DNA from 3 places in the Neobacillus sp. YIM B06451 genome. Region 2 is predicted to be linked to each of the others. Evidence: riboswitches for the same ligand, from Rfam matches in the RefSeq annotation. Region 2 holds a riboswitch; each other region holds the start of a gene.
What was found. Region 2 has a riboswitch for preQ1 ahead of RB160_RS12805 (QueT transporter family protein). Riboswitches for the same ligand answer to the same signal wherever they lie in the genome.
Positions count from the first base shown of each region.

Region 1: it holds a riboswitch for preQ1, as region 2 does, so the genes downstream of both, queC (7-cyano-7-deazaguanine synthase QueC) here and RB160_RS12805 (QueT transporter family protein) in region 2, are expected to answer to the same signal.
Region 3: it holds a riboswitch for preQ1, as region 2 does, so the genes downstream of both, queF (preQ(1) synthase) here and RB160_RS12805 (QueT transporter family protein) in region 2, are expected to answer to the same signal.

Region 1 is NZ_JAVFKJ010000001.1:781,012-783,213, reverse strand. Features, by position in the region: gene queE (7-carboxy-7-deazaguanine synthase QueE) at 1-21, opposite strand, end outside; gene queD (6-carboxytetrahydropterin synthase QueD) at 14-490, opposite strand; gene queC (7-cyano-7-deazaguanine synthase QueC) at 493-1,155, opposite strand; PreQ1 riboswitch class I at 1,206-1,248, opposite strand; gene RB160_RS03775 (hypothetical protein) at 1,519-1,794, opposite strand; gene RB160_RS03770 (pirin family protein) at 1,797-2,202, opposite strand, start outside.
Region 2 is NZ_JAVFKJ010000006.1:146,147-148,348, forward strand. Features, by position in the region: gene RB160_RS12800 (YbaN family protein) at 1-335, shown strand, start outside; gene RB160_RS12805 (QueT transporter family protein) at 497-985, opposite strand; PreQ1 riboswitch class I at 992-1,036, opposite strand; gene RB160_RS12810 (glycosyltransferase family 2 protein) at 1,211-1,912, shown strand; gene RB160_RS12815 (glycosyltransferase) at 1,981-2,202, shown strand, end outside.
Region 3 is NZ_JAVFKJ010000015.1:34,804-37,005, forward strand. Features, by position in the region: gene htpG (molecular chaperone HtpG) at 1-1,094, shown strand, start outside; PreQ1 riboswitch class I at 1,181-1,227, shown strand; gene queF (preQ(1) synthase) at 1,355-1,855, shown strand; gene RB160_RS19610 (queuosine precursor transporter) at 1,869-2,202, shown strand, end outside.

The DNA of each region.
Region 1 (2,202 bases), on a different contig from region 2:
CATGACAGGTATCTTACTCATCCTCCATCCACTCCCTTCTCGCTTCCGCATAGCTGGTCGGAGTTTCATAGAGACGGACGAATTCAACCCGCGCGCCATCATATAAATTCGCGCGTTTTTTCAGCGATTCAGCCATTTTTTCATAAATCCATACGACAATGTTTTCCGCAGTTGTATTCATAGGCGGAAGTGTTTCATTCAAATATCGGTGATCCAAGAAAATTTCAATTTCATTTTTCCAAATTTCTTTAATATCACCGAAGTCAATCATCAAGCCGCGGTTGTCAACGAAACCGCTGATCCCAAAAACGGCCTTATACGTATGGCCATGAAGGTTTTTGCATTTACCCTCATAATCATGTAAATGATGAGCCGAATCAAACGTGAATTCCTTGCTGACAAGGACCCGTTTCGAATGGTACTTCAATTGGTCACGCTTAATATCTACATCAATTTTTTGCAATTTATCTACAATCCTGAATCCGTACATCATTACATCCCATTCCGTTCTGCCAGATAGTCATCCAGGCCTTTTTTCCTTAGCTTGCAGGCAGGGCATTCGCCGCAGCCGTCCGCGATGATTCCGTTATAGCACGTAAGCGTCTTTTCACGGACAAACTCGAACGCTCCCAGCTCATCGGCTAGTTTCCATGCTTCAGCCTTGTTCAGCCACATCAGCGGTGTATCAATTACAAAATCTTGATCCATCGATAGATTAAGAGTCACGTTAAGCGACTTCACAAAAATATCACGGCAGTCGGGATAACCGCTGAAATCCGTTTCACATACTCCGGTAACGATGTGTTTCGCCCCAATCTGGCTGGCCAGTACCCCGGCAAATGACATGAACAGCAAATTCCTGCCCGGCACAAACGTATTGGGCAGCCTGCCGCCTTCTCCATCCTTCACTTCAATGTCGTCCCTCGTCAACGCATTCGGGGCAAGCTGATTCAGCAGGCTCATATCAAGGATATAGTGCTCAATGCCAAGTTCATTTGCAATCGATTTAGCGCATTCAATTTCTGTAATATGCCGTTGATTGTAGTCAAACGTTACAGCGGCAACCTCGGCAAACTGCTCCATTGCCCAAAAAAGGCAAGTCGTACTATCCTGTCCCCCGCTAAACACAACGAGCGCTTTTTCACTCTTTAACATTTTCTTTCTCCTTCCAACAAAAAAACAGCACGGCTAAAGAAAGCAGTACTGTTTCCTTAGTTTTTTAAAGAGGGTAGCTAGAACCTCTACCGCCAGATAGCGGATTTGCTATTCAACATTTCATAAGTATAAACGATTTTATTAATTATTGCATGTCATTATGTCTTATCCAGACAATTTCAAATTTTGTGCTTTTACAGACGAGGAATTTAAAAAGAAAATCGTCTTGTGTATTCCAGGCTGACTCTTTAGCATCACTGTACAACTTTGATAGCTTATCCTATTACTCTGCCGCCACTTTATCAATTACCACCTGGTAATGATTGGGATTTGCCATTACAAAACACTTTTTATGTGATTATTTTAATCAACTGGATAGACTGTTTGATGGTCTGCAATAATCGTAATCACAGAATTTTTCTCATTAAACTCAACGTTTGCATCTGACGTATAATACCAAGTCTTCTGGTTTTTCCCAACGTCAAAGAGGTTCAATTCGTCTTTAAATTTGATGATTTCTTTAGAATCCTCTTCGGAAATTTTGACAGAAATGACCCACTTATCTTCTACTGAATGAATCTCATATTCATCTGTTTGATAAAAAAGTCTGCTTCCAATCGAATGGCGAATCAATAACATAATTAAACACCACCCAAATCAATCAATAAAAAGAAGGCTTCTTTTGTTGATTTTAAAGTAAGTTTGTTTTGTTCAGTTATGCGCGCACTGTCTCTTTTTCCAACAACAACATCGTTATCTAAAATTAGCTCCCCTTCAATCACAAAGACATACATCTTTCTTCCCTGTTCTTGTTGAAAGAAGATCTCTTCTCCCTCATCCAATTTGGATAAGTATAATGTAACATCACTATGAATTTTCGCTGCACCCTCTGTTGGGGTTGAAGAAACGATAGGCAACAGCTTATTCTTCAGTGAATCTACGTTATAAGAAATATCCTCATAAGAAGGAGGTAATTGCTTTTTAGAAGGTTTAAACCATAGCTGTAAAAAGCTTGCTTCCTCTTCTAAAGAAGGATTCATTTCAGAA
Region 2 (2,202 bases):
GATTCCTGTCTCTCGGGCTTGGCATAATCGGAATTGTGCTGCCGGTTATTCCGACCACACCGCTGCTATTGTTGGCGTCGTACTGTTTTATGCGGGGCTCGAAGAAGTTTGAGGCATGGTTCAAAGAAAGCCGGCTGTATAAAAAACATCTCGAAGGCTTTGTGAAAAAACGGGAAATGACGTTAAAACAAAAGCTCTCTGTCCTCCTCTTTGCCGACTGCATGATCGCCATCCCGTTCATCATGACAGACAGCTGGATCCTTAGGGCGGGGCTGGCAGCCGTTGTTCTATACAAATACTATTACTTTTTCACTAAAATCAAGACGATTGAATAACAGCGCTCCTTCCCTTGGATTACGGGAGGGGCGCTTCTTTTTTGATATCTTACCAAGATGGAAAAAATAGTACAAAATGTTTAACCCCTTGGAAATAGGGCAAGGCCGAATGAATAAAATATCGAAAAAGGCCAAACCCGAACAGGTCTGGCCCTCATCTATTAGTCAATAAGCTTTTCAAAATTGATGCGTTTATGAATAGCATACATCAATGGGGCGCCGACCGTAAGGACAACGAATTCACCAAATGCAACTGCCAGCCAAGTGGCGAAAAATGGGAATCCTGCGGCAATATTCAATTCCCAGGCAATCAGGAACATTGTGAATGTAAAGACCACAGTATTGATCGCCATGCGAGCCCAAATTCCTTTAATATACCGCGATGAAAACATGGTAATCAAAAGGGCCAGTACCGATTGGCCGAAGCCGAAAATAAGGTCAAGGCCGGGATTTGGCGAAAGGAAAAGGTTCGCCAGGAAAACGCCAAGAATAATCCCAAAAAAATACTTTTTGTTAAATACGATGAGATGGTTGAACATCTCTGATAAACGGAATTGGATATTTGAGAAGCTTAGCGGCTGGATCAAAAACGTCACCACAATATACAGCGCCGCAATAATCCCGTTCACTGCCAATGATTTAATTTTCATCTTTCTCTCTCCTTAGTTTTTTAGCGTGGGAGGTTCTCGAACCACGTCGGGCTTTACCCGAAAGTAAAATTATAATGCGCGCATTATTCTTCGTCAACAGGGTGGGCTTATCTTCCAGATGTATTTAATTTAGACTTATCAATAGGAATGCTTTGGAAGATCAAAGCATTATATTTCTTCCCAAGTCATAAAAGTAATACTAAAAGACTGAAAGGGAGGATTGTTGTGGTCTCTGTCATTACGTGTACGAAAAGGCCGGATTTTCTTCAAGCAATCCTTCGTAATTTTGAAAACCAAACAATTGAAGAGAAGGAACTCGTGCTCATCCTTCATGGATTTAACAAACATCTAGTTAAAGGCTTGTCCGATAACCCGCTTATTAAAGTCATTGAACTTCCATTTGAAGAACCGCTCGGCTCTTGTATAAACAAGGGAATCCGCCAGGCAAAATACAATATCATTGCACGGTTTGATGACGATGATTATTATGGTGCCCATTATCTTGAAGAAGCATTGGATGAAATGGCGAGACACGGGGCCGATGTTGTCGGAAAGCAGTCAATATTTATTTATTTTAAAGACGAGGGGCTACTCGGATTGCTCTTTAAAGGCAAGGAAAATACATTTATTAAAAATATCGATGATACATTGGCCGGCTCGACTCTTGTTTTTAAAAAAGTTGTTGCCGAGAGAGTACTGTTTCCTCCGATTTCGGTGGGGGAAGACGCAGTTTTTTTGGAGGAGTGTAAAAATCTTGGGATCTGTATGTATGCATCTTCTCCATTTAATTATGTGTATATCCGTTATTCTAGCTCCCACCACACCTCGGATTCAGACAATAGGCGGTTAAAAAAACATTGTTCTCCGCTTGTATTAACAAATGATTTCCAAAATTTTCTCCCTGAAAGCAAGCCTGGCTTCATGTAATTAAATACAGCGAATCTGAAAAAACCACTATAGCAATAAAAAGCTAATTTGAAAGGGGGGTAGGATGGATGGATAACGATTACTTAAGCGGAGAGCGAATGAGAAAAAATCTTTTAATGAGAAAAGAGCATTTTAAAAAAAGGCGGATAGGCCTGAATTCCCCTCCACAACAGTTGATTCTTAAAAAGCTTGGATCAATTGTAGAAAATAATCCGGGTAAGCCGATTGTTCTTTTTCCCTCTTTGGTTGATTGGAATATTCCTCTTTTTCAACGTCCCCAGCATATCGCC
Region 3 (2,202 bases), on a different contig from region 2:
ACAAGCCGTTGAAGCACATCCATATCAGTGTCGATGGGGCTGTCCGTTATAACGCCATTCTATTCATTCCGGAAAACATCCCGTTCGATTACTACTCGAAGGAATTCGAAAAAGGGCTGGAGCTATATTCCAACGGGGTTCTGATTATGAACAAGTGTGCCGATCTGCTTCCCGACCATTTCAGCTTTGTAAAAGGGATGGTCGACTCCGAGGATTTGTCCTTAAACATTTCGAGGGAAATGCTGCAGCATGACCGCCAGCTGAAGCTGATTGCCAAGAATATCAGCAAGAAAATTAAGAGCGAGCTGCTCGCCCTCCTGAAGGACGACCGGGAGAAGTATGAAACATTCTATCAATCGTTTGGGCGCCAGCTGAAGTATGGCGTGTACAGCGATTTTGGCGCGCATAAAGAAACCCTGCAGGATTTGTTGATGTTCTATTCATCAAAGGAAAAGAAGCTTGTCACCCTAGATGAATACGTTTCGAGGATGCCGGAAGAACAGAAGTATATTTACTATGCGGCAGGCGAATCGATTGAACGGCTCGAAAAGCTTCCTCAGGCTGAGCTTGTGTCGGAAAAAGGGTATGAAATCCTTTATTTCACAGAGGACATCGACGAATTCGCAATCCGCATGTTGATGAATTACAAGGAAAAGGAATTCAAATCAATCGCAAGCGGCGATCTCGGCATTGAGTCGGATGAGGAAAAGAAGGAAGCCGAAGCTGAAGCCGAGGAAAACAAAGAGCTGTTTGATGCAATGAAGGACGTTCTTTCCGGAAAAGTAAAGGATGTGAGGATTTCAAAGCGACTTAAGTCCCATCCGGTCTGCCTGGCAAGCGACGGCGACCTGACAATTGAAATGGAAAAAATCCTCCGCCAGATGCCGAACAGCCAGGATGTAAAAGCGGAGAAAATCCTTGAAATTAATCCGAATCACGAGGTGTTCCAGTCGCTCAAAGGTGCGCTTGAAAAGGACAAAGAGAAGTTTGCCCTTTATACGAACCTTCTTTACAACCAGGCGCTCTTGATTGAAGGGCTGCCAATCCAGGATCCGGTTGAATTTACTAATGATGTCTGCAAGATTATGGTGTAATGAGCATTATTTTGCCGGAAAAATATGTTTGACGTTTGCGTGCCTTTTCTGTAATATATGAAAAGGAATTGAATACCCGTGCCTTAACGGGAGAGGTTCATAGCTGATACCCTCTATAAAAAACTATGGATACATGACTATCTGCCATGTCCATAATCGGACATGGCTTTTTTATTGGTTATTTCCATTGTTTTTAATAGCTTCATTGGCTTAGGCTCTCTTGTAAAAGGGCGGGATACTTTTACAAGGGGGTTTTTTTCATGTCTGGACGAAGCCATGAGGAAGGTTTGAAGGATTTGACGCTATTGGGTAACCAAGGGACCCAATATGCTTTTCAATATGCACCGGAGGTTTTGGAGGCTGTCGACAATCTCCATACAAACAGGGATTACTTCGTCAAATTCAATTGCCCTGAATTTACAAGTCTGTGCCCGCTGACCAATCAACCCGATTTTGCCACAATGTATATTTCGTATATTCCGGATAAAAAAATTGTTGAGAGCAAATCGCTCAAGCTTTATCTTTTCAGTTTCCGGAACCACGGCGACTTTCATGAGGACTGCGTCAATATCATCATGAACGATCTGATTAAGCTGCTTGACCCGCGCTATATTGAGGTTTGGGGAAAGTTCACTCCAAGAGGAGGCATTTCCATCGATCCGTGGTGTAACTATGGGAAACCGGGGACGAAATACGAGGAAATGGCCAATTTCCGCTTAATGAACCATGACCTTTACCCTGAAAAAATTGACAACAGGTAAGGAGGCTCACTGGATGATTTTATACCTGAATGGAGCGTTTGTCGGGCTCTTGATCCTTGCGAACGTGGTGGCTGTTAAGCTTTTCAGCATCGGAAATTATGCCATCCTTCCCGCCGCCGTCATTGTGTACGTCTTTACTTACCCAATCATTGATGTAATTGTCGAAGTGTACGGTAAAAAACAGGCCCAGAGGACTGTCAAGGCTGGTTTGATTACTCAAATCCTCGCGCTGGTTTTCATTTCGGCAGCAATCGCACTGCCGTCCGCGCCTGTGTTTTCAGAGCAGCAGTCATTTGAAACGATTCTGGGAGGAAGCTTCCGCGTGATTGTTGCGAGTCTGATTTCTT